Regions from separate parts of the Achromobacter sp. FW305-C-28 genome, predicted to be linked through region 1. Evidence: predicted binding sites of a transcription regulator. Region 1 holds the regulator's gene; the other holds the start of a gene.
The links. Region 1 encodes FliA, which starts transcription of late flagellar genes. Its sites were predicted from a motif close to CTAAAGTTTNNNNNNNNNNNGCCGNTA; they were not measured.
Positions count from the first base shown of each region.

Region 2: AC3WMR_RS17315 (FlxA-like family protein) is a predicted target of FliA. The motif match lies at 3,033-3,059, and genes of this name have one in related genera.

Region 1 covers NZ_JBYSYL010000002.1:248,064-255,942, forward strand. The annotation lists gene AC3WMR_RS06070 (O-linked N-acetylglucosamine transferase family protein) at 1-1,434, opposite strand, end outside; gene AC3WMR_RS06075 (flagellin N-terminal helical domain-containing protein) at 1,685-3,370, opposite strand; gene AC3WMR_RS06080 (class I SAM-dependent methyltransferase) at 3,594-5,183, opposite strand; gene AC3WMR_RS06085 (RNA polymerase sigma factor FliA) at 5,338-6,093, opposite strand; gene flhD (flagellar transcriptional regulator FlhD) at 6,524-6,847, shown strand; gene flhC (flagellar transcriptional regulator FlhC) at 6,878-7,459, shown strand; gene motA (flagellar motor stator protein MotA) at 7,577-7,879, shown strand, end outside.
Region 2 covers NZ_JBYSYL010000006.1:269,220-277,098, reverse strand. The annotation lists gene AC3WMR_RS17325 (methyl-accepting chemotaxis protein) at 1-1,553, shown strand, start outside; gene AC3WMR_RS17320 (solute carrier family 23 protein) at 1,651-2,967, opposite strand; gene AC3WMR_RS17315 (FlxA-like family protein) at 3,099-3,521, shown strand; gene AC3WMR_RS17310 (ABC transporter substrate-binding protein) at 3,669-4,994, shown strand; gene AC3WMR_RS17305 (ABC transporter permease) at 5,102-6,808, shown strand; gene AC3WMR_RS17300 (ABC transporter ATP-binding protein) at 6,824-7,879, shown strand, end outside.

The DNA of each region.
Region 1 (7,879 bases):
GGCCGGCTCGCTGGGCAGCCGGCCCGCGGCCAGATGGCCCAGGATCGCCGCCTGGGCGGGCGAGGGCAGGTAATTGACGGGCTCGTGCCAGAGGTTGAAGCGAGGCAGCGGCGCGTCGCCCGGCGCTGGGGCCGGTTCGGTCAGAAAAGCGGGCAGGCGCAGCGGCGCGTCGGTCTCGGCTTCATAGGGGCCCCGATCCAGACAGTAATGAAGCAGGTCGTTTTCCAGCAGGGTCTGCAGGACACGGCTCAGCGTTTTGGCCGCTGCTGTGGTGTCGATCTGGTTCTTGTGCATCAGCACCGCCACCAGGGTGCTATAGGGCATTGATGCCGGCCAAGCGTGCGCCAGGGTATCTACCACGGTCACGACGTCGTCGTCCTGCGTGATCAGCGCCCGGCCCAGGTGATTCACATAGGTGGCGCCCTGTTCCTGGCCATTGGCTGCCAGGCGGACAAGGCCGGCCGCGTAACGCAGGTCCTGTAACCGGGCCATATCGGGCTGGCTCTGAACCTGCGCGGCACGTTCCTGCGCGACCCAGAGAGATTGGCGAAAGGCGCGTCCTGTGGCGAAATCCAGATACTGCTGGCGTACGGTGGCCGGCTGGCCCATGGCCAGCAGGCTGTGATTGAGCGACACACCCGGACCGAACGACAGGGCAATTTCACTGAGCGGCTGCGCGTCGCCCAGATAGGCCAGTCCGGCCTGGGCGGCAATGCCCGCCAGCTCGACGAAATAGCTGGGGTTGCAGGCCAGCGGCCCGGCAGCCGCTGGTGCGCCGGCCGAATCGGCTCCCAGGGCGCGTTCAAATTGCGCCGCGGCCGCAGCCAGCAGGGCACCGTGCGGGTTGGCCGGCGCCATGCCGTCCTTGAACAGAGACAGCGCCGCGAGGGCGCTTTCCCGCAGCTCGGCATCCGTTTGCGCGGCGTGGCCGTGCAGCAGGATCGCGTCGCGCACGACTTCCAGGGACTTGGCTCCGGGATAGACGTGGCTGTCCAGGTACAGCATGCCGCGTGGCGACAGCAACTGGCCGCAGGCGTGCATCAATGCCTGGCCGGCTTCGGCGGGCAAGTAACTATAGAGGCCCGAGACGATGATGTAGTCGAACAGCCCCAGCTGCGTGCCGATATCGGTGGCCTGACCGGCATACAGCGTCAGGTTGGTCATGCCCAGGCGCTGGGCGGCCGCGGTGCCTTGGGCGATCAGCGCGTCCGACGCGTCGATGCCGATGGCCTGGGCCTCTGGGTAGGCCAGCGCGAAAGGCATCAGGCCCGCACCGTCGCCGCAACCGATGGCCAGTACCCGGGCGCGCTCCAGCGGCACGGTTTCCACGCCATACAGGTGGGCCGTGGCACGCAGCCGCGCGGGGGAATGGCTGGGAGCCAGGCGGCCAGGGTCGGCGGTGGCTTGGCGGTGGGTGTAGGCCGGATAGGACATGTCGTGGTGCGGCGGGGCGGGCACAGGGGAGCTATTGCGGGAATTCTACGAATGGGGGCGAGCGCTCATTCGGCGAATCAGCGTCTGAATTTCCCGCCAGTTTGGACAAAACCGGATTCCGGGGGATCAAAACGAAAAAAACCCGCCGTGAGGCGGGTTTTCGGGGCGCCGGCCAGGGCGCGAAAGACCTTGGCCGGCTGTCCGGACGGGGAAACCGGAGTCTCCCTGCCGTACGGTCTGTTGCCGAGAATTAACGCAGCAGCGACAGCACGGTTTGCGGCACTTGGTTGGCTTGCGCCAGAACCGAGGTGCCAGCCTGTTGCAGGATCTGAGCCTTGGACATGTTCGACACTTCCGTGGCGTAGTCGGCGTCTTGAATACGCGAACGGGCGTTGGACAGGTTGTTGACCACGTTGTTCAGGTTGGCGATCGTCGATTCCAGGCGGTTTTGCACAGCGCCCAGTTCGCCGGTCAGCTTGTCCAGCTTCGTGAAGGCCGAGTCCAGCGTCTTCAGCGGGTCGCTGGTCAGCGTGCCCTTGCTGGTGTCTTCCGTCGTCAGCTTGCCGCTGCTGTTGATCTTGGCTTCGGCGCCGACCTTGGGAGCGTAGTCGCCCGTGCCCGTGCCGCTCTTGACCGTCACCTTACCCGTGTTGGGATCAACCAGGTAGTTGGTGGTGTAGTTCTTGGTGGTCGTGAAGGCGTCCTTGCCGTCGACGTACGTGTTGTTCGAGGCGCCGTTCACGAGCGTCACGGTGGCGCTGGTGATGCCCGAGCCCAGGGTCACGGACGAGTTGGCGGCAGCCTTGACGTTGGCCAGCAGCGCATCGGAGGCGATGGTGTTGGTGAACGACAGGGCAGCAGCGGTACCCGTGTTGGAGTACGTCTTGCCACCGATCGAGACCGACGACGTACCGGCGGCGCCGGTGTTGGCGCCAGCAGCTTGCAGAACGCCATCCAGCGTAGCGGCGGTCGCGCCACCACCGTTGTTGGTGGTCAGGTTGCCAGCGGCGTCCAGGTAGGCGTCTTGGCCGCCGACCGTGACCTTGCCCGTGGCGTCCACGTTGAACGAGGTCGTGGCCGAGCCGTTCGAGTGGGTGTAGGTGCCGGTGGTGGTGCCGGTAGCCGGGCGCAGCGAGGTGGCCAGGGCCGTGATGGCGGTGGCGTCCGAAGCCGACTTGTCGGTGAACGTGAAGTTCTTGTTGGTGGCGTCGTACGTGTAGGTCGTGGCGCCTGCACCGGTACCGACGGTGACGGTGTTGCCGCCTTGCAGCTTGCCGAAGACTTGGTCAGCGGTCGCGGCAGCGTGCGTGGTCGTCACTTGCCATTCGTTGGCAGCGACGGTTGCGCCACCAGCGGCTTGCAGGTCGGACACGGTAGCCGAACGGTTCTGGGTCACGCCCGAGCCGTTGACGTTGAAGCCGTCCAGACCCAGCGTCTTGACGCTGATTTCCGACAGGTTCAGGGTGATCGTTTCGCCGTCGTTGGCGCCGACTTGCAGCGTCAGGGGCTTGGCGTTGGCCGACAGGACCTTCACGCCGTTGAAGTCGGTTTGCTGCGAGATGCGGTCGATGTCCGACAGACGTTGGTTGATTTCGTCTTGCATCGAGTTCAGCTGCTCTTGCGAGTAGCTGCCGTTGCCGGCTTGCACCGTCAGTTCGCGAACGCGCTGCAGGTGGGTGTTGATTTCGGAGGCGGCGCCTTCCGTCGTCTGGGCCAGCGAGATGCCGTCGTTGGCGTTACGAGCGGCTTGGGTCAGGCCCTTGACGTTCGCGGTGAAGCGGTTGGCAATGGCCATACCGGCGGCGTCGTCCTTGGCGCTGTTGATGCGCAGGCCCGACGACAGGCGTTCGATGGCGGTACCCAGGGACGATTGCGACTTGTTCAGGTTGTTCTGAGCAACGAGCGACAAGTAGTTGGTGTTAATGACTGCAGCCATGTTTAGGCTCCCAAGAGAGAAAGGCTTCTTCAAACCGGGCAGCGGGGCCGCCCATCGTTGTAACGGGAAGAATTCGGGTTCTTGCGTCTGCGAATTTCTCCGTTGCCAGGATTACGGCAGTCGCAAATCAATCTTTAGGGCTTTTTTTTGGTATTCGTAAATATGTTGTCGAAAGCGGGGGAAAACGGCGGGCCTGGCTGCAGGGCGGCCCGCCGCGGGCCGGTCAGTTCAGCAGCAGGCCGACGCGGCGCAGCTCGCCCAGAAGGCTGGTGACCACCTCTTGCGCCACCGGATCCAGGTTGCGGGCGCCTTTATAGGACTGGCCAGTGGGATGGAGGTATCGCCCGGAGGTCAGCGCGTCGCGCACCAGGGTGCGTAGTTCGGTCGTGCTGCGTTCGCCGTCGATCTGGCTGGTCGCGTAGCGGTACAGGGCGTCGGCGGGCGCGGTGATAGGGTGATGCCAGAGGTTGTGCATGCCGACCTGGCATCCGGGCTTGGTTACTTGTTGTAGCAACTCAAGGGCGCCCGGAATCAGCCGTGGCCTGGATTGCGCTGCCTGATAGGCGGCGGGTTCCAGGCGGTAGTGCAGGGCGTTGGCCTGGACCAGCGCCACCAGATGGCCGATCACGATGGTTGCCAGGCCGTCGGCAGGCGTCTCGGGGGCCAGCGGGCGCACGGCGTCGACCAGGGTGTCGAACGGCAGAGATTGCGGCCAGGCCTGCGCCAATGCATCCATCAGGGCGATCATCGAGGCGTCCTGGCTATCGATGACGCCGTGCGGGGCGCGGTACTGGCGCTGGCCGGTCGGGCCCGGCTGCGCCGTCAGGTCGGCGGCGAAATGCATGCGGGTGAAGGCGCCGCCTTCGGGCTGGTCCAGCATGCCTTCAGCGCGTTCGGCGTGCACCAGCAAGCTTCTGCGGAAAGAGCGGCCCACGGCAAAATCCAGGTATTGCTCGCGCATTTCGCGGCCGGCGTTGACGGACAGGCCATTCAAGCCCACCGCCACGGCAGCGCCGAAGGTGGACGGGAACGTCACCTGGGGTTCGGCGTCGGTCACATAGGCCAGCCCGGCCTGCTGCGCGGCGGCGGCGAATTCCAGGAAGTAGCACGGCGTGTTGATCGCCTCCAGGTATTCATGCAGCAGGTAGTGGTCGGTCTGGCCGCGCAACTGCCGCGCCGCCAGCTGCAGGGCCGAACGCAGCGGGTTGTTGTGCCACAGGCCGCCCTCGATCAGTTCCAGCATGTCCTTGGCCCGGGCCACCTTTTCCTGCGGCGTTTCGGCGCCGAAGGTATTCAGGATCATGGCGTCGCGGATGACGTCCGACGCCTTCCAACCCGGGTAGGTGTTGTAGCTGATATAGGCGATACCCTCCGGGGCGAGGTTGTCGCGGCAGATGCGCCAGATGGCCTCGCGCACCTCCGGAGGTACCCAGCTGAACACGCCGTGGCAGATGATGTAGTCGAACACGCCGAACTCGGCGGTGATGTCCGTCAGGCTCATGGCCCGCAGATCCACGTTGCGGGCGCCGACCGCTTCGGCGGCCCGTCGGCCGGCATCGATCTGCTGGGGCGAGAGGTCGATGCCGACGATCGTGGCCTCGGGGTGGGCCAGCGCGAATGGCAGCAGGTTGCCGCCGGCGGCGCAACCCAGTTCCAGTACCCGGGCATGGCTCAGCGCCGGCGCGTCCAGGTTGTACAGGCTGGCGACCGCGCGCAGGTGCCCGGGGGACGAATACGAGAACGGCAGGGAAATGTAGGGGGTTTCGTCGTAGGCGTCGGAAATGGCCTGCGTCAGGACGTCGGGTGCATTCATGGCGAAATTCCAGGGGTCGCGGTCGCGGCTTGCGGTTAACCGCTGCCGGCGCACCTAGGGGTGTCAGCCTGCAAGGCTAACAACAATGGCGCCGGGCCGATGGCCCGAACAAGGTGCGAAATTCCCGGGATTCCCGGGCGCTCGTCTGGCGCGGTCAGATGATCTGCGCGATCTGCCCTTCCTGGGGCAAATCCTGCCAGGCCTGCTCGCGCAGCTTGGCGCGGATGCGGGCGGTGGCCTGCGAGCGCAGCTGGCAGACGCGGGCCTCGGTCACGTTCATGATCGCGCCGATTTCCTTCAGGTTCAGGCCTTGCTCGTAGCACAGCGACAGCAGCAGCTTTTCGCGGTCGGGCAGGGTGTCGATGGCGTGGATGAGCGCCTGGCGGAAATCGCCCGCCAGGAGCGAATCCAGCGGATTGCCGCCAGCCGAGCCGTGGTTCAGCGTGGCGGCCCAGTCAGTCTGGCCCGAGGCGGCGTCGGGCTCGGTGGCGAAATCTTCGTAGTGCACGATCTGCACGCCCTGGGCGTCGTGCAGCAGCGTCTGGTATTCGTTCAGCGGCATGTCCAGCTGCTGCGCGATCTCGGCCTCGGTGGGGGCGCGCATCAGGCGCTGTTCCAGTTGCTGGATGGCCTGTTCGATCTTGCGGGCCTTGGCGCGCACGCTGCGCGGCAGCCAGTCCTGGCCGCGCAGCTCATCGAGCATGGCGCCGCGGATGCGGGTGGTGGCGTAGGTTTCGAACTGCGCGTCAGCGGTTTCCTGGTAACGCCGCACGGCGTCCAGAAGGCCGATCATGCCGGCTTGGATCAGGTCGTCCAGTTCGACGCTGGCCGGCAGCCGGGCGAGCAATTGCAGGGCCAGCTTCCGCACTAGCGGGGCATATTCGACCAAGCTGTCATCTGCGTGGGGCATTGCGGGAATGTCGGGCGGTGTCCATCGTGACGCATCGTCGATTGTTGTCAATTTGCGACATTGTCGACAAACGCGCGGCTGCGCTAAAGCTAGCAAGATTCTGTGATCGGCAAGGTGTCATTGTCGGCAAAAGCCGTTATTTCATTCCTTAAAGTACGCAACGTTTTGAATGCTTATTTGGCAAATTGACGTAGATTTGTCAGGAATTTCTATGTCAAGGTGTATCTAAACTTCCAAGTTGCGCAATATCAACAAAGATTTGTCATATAAGTCATAGAAAATGACATGACCTGTGGTAAATTTTACTTAAATTGCGAACAAATGATACATTTCGCATTAAAACAGGATGCAGCGGGCAGGGCGCAACAATGTTGCGAATTGTCCTTGGTTATCAAGCCCCTTCGGTGGGATAGGGAATAGGGAGTCGGGCGTGCAACAAGTCGAAAATTCTTTGCTGGCAGATATTCGCGAAGTGAATCTGTCTTATCTATTGCTCGCACAGCGCATGCTGCGCGATGACTATGCTGCATCGATGTTCCGCTTGGGTTTCAGCAACGAAGTTGCCGATATCCTGATGCGTCTTTCTCCGGCTCAGCTGGTGAAGCTGGCCAGCTCCAGTTCGCTCCTGTGCCGTTTCCGTTTCGACGACTACAGCCTGCTGTCCGCACTGACGCACGATGTGCTGGGCGGCGCGCTGCAGCAAGCGCACGCGACGATCCTGCTGGCCAAGCAACCTGTTGAAGAACTGGCCTGACGGCCTGTCTACCCCACTGGGACACGTGTAATGGCCACCAAGAGCGTTTCGCAGGAAGCGGATGACATCCTGCTTGCCAGCTCCATGATCACGCTGGGGGCGCGGCTGCAGGTGCTCGAGGCTGAAACCAGCCTGAGCCACGACCGCCTGGCACGCCTGTACCGCGAAATACGCGGCTGCTCGCCACCGAAGGGCATGCTGCCGTTTTCGGTCGACTGGTTCATGACCTGGCTGCCGAACATCCATTCTTCGCTCTTCTATAACGTGTATTCGTTCCTGAATGCACGCACCAGCAGCAAAGGCATCCGCGCCATCATCGACGCGTATCGCCTGTACCTCGAAAACGCCGGCGTGGACAACGCCGAGTCCGCCGAACCCGTGCTGAGCTTCACGCGTGCATGGATGCTGGTGCGCTTTTTCGACAGCGGCATGCTGCAGCTGTCCGCCTGCCGCCAGTGCGGCGGCCATTTCATTGCGCACGCCCATGATCCGCAGTCGGATTTCGTGTGCGCGATCTGCCGCCCGCCACCCCGGGCAGGCAAGACCCGCGCCGCGGCCAAAGCCCGCGCCGGCAGCCGTCCCGCACCCGCCGTGGACGCCGCCCGCTCTTGAGCGGCGTGTCCAAATACATCAAAAGCCCTGGAAAACTCCCCGTAACCCGCCTTTTTGGGTCGGGGGGAACAGGGGATCATTGACGCCGGTTTTAGACTTCGTTGGCAGGGGCCTGATGTGTTGATTGTTATCGGTTTTCTCGTGGTGATCGTGTCGGTCGTCGGCAGCTTCATAGCGCTGGGCGGCCACTTGGGCGCGCTTTACCAGCCGTTCGAACTCACGCTGATCTTTGGCGCCGCCTTCGGCGCCTTCCTGGCCAGCAACAGCAAGAAGTCCTTGATGCTGGTCAAGAGCGCGCTGCCCGACATGCTGAAAAGCTCGCGCTACGGCAAGGACGTCTACATGGAGCTGATGGCGCTCCTGTACGTGCTGCTGAACAAGGCGCGGCGCGAAGGCCTCATGGCCATCGAATCGCATATC
Region 2 (7,879 bases), on a different contig from region 1:
CGCTGGCTTGCGGCTTGAGCTGGATGAATGCCGAAAGCAGCGTAGGAGAAATCGAAGACCTGAATAATGTGGCCGTGCACCAGGTCGACCCGCTGTACGAGGCCAATGGCGCCCTCTTGCGGACTCGGCTGGCGCTGGGCGCCGGCATCGCGAACCTCCAGGCGGGCGCCAACGACCAGGCCGCGGCGGCGGAAACGGCGGCGACCGAGCAACTGCAGCTGGCGCGGGAGCGCTTTGCCCGCTACATGGCCGTACCCAAGAGCGAACGCGGCCAGGAGCTTGCCCAGGTGCTGGAAGGCCGTTTCAACCGCTACGCCGCAGCGCTTCAGGAACTGGATTCCGCGCTGAAGGAAGGTTCGGTCGCCCGCTACCAGCAGGGCGAAGGCGCCGTGCGGCAGTCAGACACGGATTTCGCCAAGGACATGCAGGTTTTCCTGGCGCGGGTGCAGGAACGCAGCGATGGCGTGCTCGACCGCTCGCAGACGACCTATGCCACAGCCAGGGTGTCGTCCATCGTGCTGCTGTCGGTGGCCGTGCTGCTGGCCGTGCTGTGCTGGGCCTTCATCCGCCGCGGCGTGTTGCTGCCCTTGCAGGACGCGGGCCGCCACTTCGACCGCATCGCCGCCGGCGACCTGACCCAGCGGGTGGACGCCCGCTCGAACAACGAGATCGGACTGCTGTTTTCGGCGGTCAGGCGGATGCAGGACGGGCTGACCCGAACGGTGACGACGGTGCGCCAGGGCGTGGAGGAAATCAACGTCGGCGCGGCCGAGATTGCCGCGGGCAACGCCAACCTGTCCAGCCGCACCGAAGAGCAGGCGGCGGCGCTGGAGGAAACGGCGGCCACCATGGAACAGCTGGCCGCCACGGTCAAGCAGAATGCCGAGAACGCCGCCCAGGCCAATCAATTGGCCGCGGTGAGCATGGAAGTGGCGCAACGCGGCGGCCATACCGTCGGGCAGGTGGTGGCGACGATGCAGGGCATTTCGGACAGCTCGCGCCGCATCGCCGACATCGTTTCGGTAATCGACGGCATCGCCTTCCAGACCAACATCCTGGCGCTCAATGCCGCCGTCGAAGCGGCGCGCGCGGGCGAACAGGGCAAGGGTTTCGCGGTGGTGGCGGGCGAAGTACGCTCGCTGGCCCAGCGCGCGGCACAGGCGGCCAAGGAGATCAAGGCCTTGATCGAAACGTCGGTCGAGACGGTGACGGCGGGGTCATCACAGGTGTCGGCTGCCGGCCAGACCATGGAGGAGATCGTGACCTCGGTGCAGCGGGTGGCCGACATCATGGGCGAGATCTCGGCGGCGTCGGCCGAGCAGGCCGGCGGCATCGACCAGGTCACCCTGGCGGTGTCGCAGATGGACGAGGTGACGCAGCAGAATGCCGCGCTGGTGGAAGAGGCCTCGGCCGCGGCGTCGGCGATGGAGGACCAGGCGCGGCGCCTGTCGGAGGCCACCGCGGTATTCAAGACCCAGTCGGGCCAGGTGATCGAGGCCGCGCCGGTGCGGGTGACGGGCCGGGCGCCGGCCTCGCGGCTATCGCGGCCCTGACGCAGCGTGGGCCTGGGCGGGCGCTATGCCGGCCTGGGCCTGCCGGGAGCCCCCTGGCCCGTGCAGGCTACCCGTCGCCGGGCCCCTGCCTGCCGCCCTACCCCTGTTTCTTGCGGCGCAGCAACGCGTACAGGATGATCGCGCCGAAGGTGGCGGTACCGATGCCGCCCAGCGTGAAGTTGCCCAGCTTGACGGTGAAGTCGCCCGCGCCCAGCACCAGCGTGACGGCGGCCACGATCAGGTTGCGGTTGTCGCTGAAATCGACCTGGTTCACGACCCAGATACGAGCCCCGGCGATGGCGATCAGGCCGAACACCACGACGGACATGCCGCCCAGCACGGGGGCCGGGATGGTCTGGATCAAGGCGCCGAACTTGGGCGAGAAGCCCAGCACGATGGCGATCAGGGCCGCGATGACGAACACCAGCGTCGAATAGATGCGAGTGACTGCCATCACGCCGATGTTCTCGGCGTAGGTGGTGACGCCGGTGCCGCCCACGGCGCCCGACACCATGGTGGCGACGCCGTCGCCGACGAAGGCGCGGCCCAGGTAGCGGTCCAGGTCCTGGCCGGTCATGGCGCTGACCGCCTTGACGTGGCCCAGGTTCTCGGCGACCAGGATGATGGCGACCGGCACGATCAGGCCCATCGCCTCGGCCTTGAAGACCGGCGCAGCGAAATGGGGCAGCCCGAACCAGGCCGCGGCGTACACGGCGGAAAAGTCGATGGGCTTGCCCAGGTTCAGGCCATTGGCGCAGATCGCGTACACCGCGCAGGCCAGGATCAGACCGACCAGGATCAGCAGGCGCTGCACCATGCCCTTGGTGTAGACGGCGATGCCGCCCACGCACACGATGGTGACGATCGCCATGACGCTGTCGAAGCCTGAGGCGCCCATGGCGCCCTTGGCGGCGATGGGCGCCAGGTTCAGGCCGATCACCGCGACCACCGCGCCAGTCACCACCGGCGGCATCAAGGTATCGATCCAGTTGGCGCCGCCGCCCGCGCGGGCGTTGACGATCCAGACGATGACGCCGATCAGGGTGTAGGCCAGGCCGCAGGCGATGATGGCACCCAGCGCCACGCCGATATTGGCGTTGGCGCCGCCGCCGGCGTAGCCGGTCACGGCGATCACGCCGCCGATGAAGGCGAAGCTGGACCCCAGGTAGCTGGGCACCCGGCCGCCGACGAACAGGAAGAAGATCAGGGTGCCGATGCCCGACATCAGGATGGCGACGTTGGGATCGAAGCCCATGAGCAGCGGCGCCAGCACGGTGGAGCCGAACATCGCCACCACGTGCTGCGCCCCCATGGCCACGTTCTTGGGCCAGGACAGCCGTTCATCGGGCGCGATGATGACACCGGGCTCGGCGTCATCGGCCAGGCGCCAGCGCGGAAAATAGGAATTGGACATGGATTCCCCGGGGGTGATTGGTGTGAGCGGGCGCCAGTGTAAAGGGGGGCGGGAACGGGCGGCAACTTAAGTTCCCGGTCAGCATGCCGTATTAGTGGAAACCCCAGTCAACTCGATCTCTGGAGACCTTCATGGCTATCGATCCCCTCAATGGCAATTCGCGTATTGCCAATATGGCGGACCTCTGGGCGCAAAAAATCAGGGCAAACAAGGAAGCCAAGGACACCGCCAATAGCACCGCCGTGGCACCGGACGGCAAGATCCGCGTCACGAATGCCAAGGGCATGAAAGTCGGCCAGACCGAAGAGCCTGAATCGTCCGAGAACGACGACCACTACACCCGGCAGATCAAGGAGCTGCAGCGCCAGCTCAAGCGGGTCATGGAGCAGATCGCACGCGTGCGCGACAGCAACGCGTCCGCCGAGCAAAAAGCCACTCAGATGCAGACGCTGAACGGGCAGGCAGTTCAGATCATGAACCAGATCCAGCAGGTCCTGGCCGCAAAGGCCAAGGCGATGGCCAAAGCGAACGGCGGCGTGGCCGCCACGGCTTAGACGCGTTTTGCCTGCCCCGGCCCCAGGCCAGGGCCGGGGCCGTGCCCCCCCCCGGGCTGATGACGCGCATCAAAATTTCTGATTGGACGCGTGGCGGGCGCAGCCTTTAAGGTCTCCGGACAAATCAAAAAACCACGGAGACAAACCATGCATGCAATGCGCACAGCCCTTGCAGGGGCGTTGCTGGCCGCCTGCGCGGCGCCGGCCCTGGCGGGCACCGTCACGGTCATCACGTCGTTCCCGAAAGACCTGACCCAGGCCTACAAGACCGCGTTCGAAAAGGCCAACCCCGGCATCACGCTGGAAATCCTGAACAAGAACACCGTGTCCGGCATCGCCTACGTGCGCGAGACGCCGGCGGGCCAGCGCCCCGAGGTGTTCTGGGCCAGCGCTCCCGACGCGTTCGAGGTGCTGGGCCGCGACAAGCTGCTGGCCAAGTCGTCGGACGTGGCCAACAAGGACGTGCCGGACAAGATCGGCAACTACCCCATCAACGACCCGGGCGGCATGTACCTGGGGCAGGCGCTGGCCGGCTACGGCATCGTCTACAACACGCGCTACATCAAGGCCCACAACATTCCCGCGCCGGTCGAATGGAAGGACCTGCTGGCGCCGCAGTGGTTCGGCCACGTCGGCATCACGTCACCGTCGCGCTCGGGCACCATGCACCTGACCGTGGAAACCATCCTGCAGGGCGAAGGCTGGGACGACGGCTGGAACACCCTGCTGCGCATGTCGGGCAACAGCAGCGCGGTCACCGAACGTTCGTTCGGCGTGCCGGACGGCGTCAACAACGGCCAGTTCGGCGCGGGTCCGGTCATCGACTTCTTCGGCCTGTCGAGCAAGTATTCGAAGTTCCCCGTGGAATTCGTCTATCCGTCGGAAACGGCCATCGTGCCGGCCAACATCGCGCTGATCGACGGCGCCAAGAACACCGAGGAAGGCAAGAAGTTCATCGCCTTCACGCTGAGCCAGGCAGGCCAGGAACTGCTGCTGGAACCCAAGATCTCGCGCCTGCCCGTGCTGCCGTACTCGGCGCTGGCCGGCAAGGTGCCGCAAGGCTACCCGGACCCGGCCGAGATCGCGCGCCGCAGCAAGGTCCAGTTCAACGCCGACCTGTCGCAGACGCGCTACTACGTGGTGCAGTCGCTGTATGACCAGACCGTCACGTTCCGCCTGAAGGAATTGCAGGCGGCGACCAAGGCGATCTACGACGCCGAGACCAAGCTGGGCGAGAAGGCCAGGAGCGGCAAACCGGCCGAATTGTTGGCACAGGCGCGCAAGCTGGCGTGGGCCCCGCTTGTCGATGGCAAGAAAGCCGCCGACCCTGCCTTCCTGAAGATCTTCAGCGGCAACAAGAAGGACGCAGCGGTCAACCAGCAGATCACGCAGCTGGAAGGCGAATGGAACGGCACGGCCAAAAGCAATTATGAGCAGGCCGTGAAGCTGGCGCGGGAAGCGGCAGCGCTGTAACGCAGGACCTGCCGGGCGGGGGGCTCGCCCCGCCTGCGTGACCGCCGGCCCGGCCCTTGCCGCAGGCCGGCGGGCACCGCCTGTCTTCAACCACAACGGGAATCTCGATGAATCTTCCGGGCCATACCCGCCTGCCCGCCGGCCCCGTGCTGGCCGCGCTTCTGGTGCTGGGTTTCCTGGCGCTGTTCCTGGCCGTGCCGGTGGGCACCGTGTTCTACACGGCGTTCGTCAATGCGGACGGCAGCTTCACCACGGGCCATTTCGGCGCCTTCTTCAACCAGCCGCTGATGCGCGAGGCGTTCTTCAACAGCCTCTACGTCGCGGGCTGGTCCGCCCTGCTGGCCTCGTTGATCGCGGTGCCGCTGGCGTATTTCACGGTGCGCTTCGACTTTCGCGGCGCGCTCATCATCCAGACGCTAGGCGTGTTGCCGCTGATCATGCCGCCCTTCGTGGGCGCCGTGGCCATGCAGCTGATCTTCGGCCGCTCGGGTAGCGTGAACCTGCTGCTGAACGATTGGTTCGGCTTCACCATCCCGTTCATGGACGGGCTGAACGGCGTGATCTTCGTCGAGGCCCTGCACTACTTCCCGTTCATCCTGATGAACCTGGTGGTGGCGCTGCGCAACATCGACGGCGCCATGGAAGAGGCGGCCTTCAACCTGGGGTCGCGCGGGTTCCGGCTGTTTCGCCGCGTGATCTTCCCGCTGGCGCTGCCCGGATACGTGGCGGGCACGTCGCTGGTGTTCGTGAAAGTGTTCGATGACCTGGGCACGCCGCTGGTGCTGGGCACCACCAACATGCTGGCGCCGCAGGCCTATCTGCGCATCACCCAGGTGGGCCTGGAAGATCCGCTGGGCTATGTGATCAGCGTGATCATGATCGCGTTTTCGATCCTGGCGTTGTGGCTGTCGGCGCGGGTGCTCAAGGGCCGCGACTATTCGACGCTGCAAAAGGGCGGCAATTCGATTCAGAAGCGCAAGCTGCGGCCGCTGGAAAGCACGCTGGCCTATGGCTGGATCGCGCTGGTGCTGCTGCTGGTGCTGTCGCCGCACATGGGCGTCCTGCTGCTGTCATTGGCCAGCGTCTGGAGCTTTGCGCCGCTGCCCGATGGCTACACGCTGGCGCATTACGCCGCGGTGTTCAGCGAGTCACAGGGCATGATCGCCAATACGCTGCTGTATTGCGGCCTGGCCGCGGGCGTGGACGTGATCCTGGGCACCGCCATCGCCTACCTGATGCTGCGCACCCGCCTGCCGGCCCGCCAGTGGCTGGATTTCCTGGCGTCCGCCGCGCTGGCGATTCCCGGCATCGTGCTGGCGATCGGCTTGCTGCGCACGTTCCGCGGCGTGGAGATTCCCGGCACTGGCACGCTGCTGACCTCGTCGTGGATCATCATCATGATCGCGTACTCGGTGCGGCGGCTGCCGTATGCGCTGCGCTCCTGCGTGGCCTCGCTGCAGCAGATCAACGTGTCGCTGGAAGAAGCCGCGCAATCGATGGGCGCGACCCGCATGCGCACCATCCGCCGCGTGGTGGTGCCGCTGATGGCAGGCGGCATGCTGGCCGGCTTCGTGACCAGCTTCGTGACGGCGGCAGTCGAGCTGTCGGCCACCATCATGCTGGTCACCAAGGACAGCCAGGCGCCAATGAGCTACGGCATCTACCTGTACATGCAAAGCGCGGCGGGCCGCGGGCCCGGGGCCGCGCTGGGGGTGCTGGCGGTGGTGGCCGTGGCCGTCGGCACGTATGTCTCGCACCTGCTGGTGGAACGCGCCCAGGCGCGCCAGCGTCCGGCGCGCGGCGACGAGGCTTGAACCAAGGGGAAAAACATGAAGAAAGTCAGCGTTGAATGCCGCAATATCCGCCTGTCGTACGGCAAGACGGAAGTGCTCAAGGACGTCAATATCAGCATCGAGCCCGGCGAGTTCTTCGCCCTGCTGGGGCCGTCGGGGTCGGGCAAATCCACCCTGCTGCGCCTGATCGCGGGCTTCAACCGCCAGAACGCCGGCCAGTTGCTGGTGGATGGCAAGGACATCGGCGGCATTCCGCCCTGGAACCGCAACATCGGCATGGTGTTCCAGAACTATGCCTTGTGGCCGCACATGACCGTGTGGGACAACGTGGCATTCGGCCTGGTCGAACGCAAGCTGCCGCGCGACCAGATCCGCGCCAAGGTCGAGGCCGCGCTGGAACTGGTGGGCCTGTCGCAGTACGGCCGCCGCCGGCCCAACCAGCTGTCCGGCGGCCAACAGCAGCGCGTGGCGCTGGCGCGCACCATCGTGATCGAACCGCAAGTACTGCTGCTGGACGAGCCCCTGTCGAACCTGGACAAGAAGCTGCGCGTGCAGATGCGCCAGGACCTGCTCAGCCTGCAACGGCGGCTGGGCATCACCACCATCTTCGTGACGCACGACCAGGAAGAGGCGATGACCACCGCCGACCGCATGGCCGTGCTGGACCACGGCGTGGTGCAGCAGATCGGCGCGCCCAGCACGCTGTTCGACTATCCCGTCAATCGCTTCGTGGCCAACTTCGTGGGCACCATGAACGTGCTGGAAGGCAATGTGCGCGAACGCACCAGCGGCAGCGTGGTGCTGGCGGTCGAAGGCGTGGGCGACCTGCATCTGCCACTGACCGCCGAAGCGCCCGCCGCGCAGCGCCTGGCCGCGAGCTTCCGGCCACACACGGTGCAAATCGAAATGGCCGACGGACTGGGCGATGCACGCTACGTATGGCTGCCGGGCGTGGTGGAAAGCAGCGAATTCCTGGGCGAATTCACCCGCTACCAGGTGCAGGTCGGCGAGCAGCGCCTGACGGCCGACCAGTCTCACCTGGCGGGGCTGTCGCCGTTTCCGGTGGGGGCGCCTGTGTCGATCGGGCTGGAG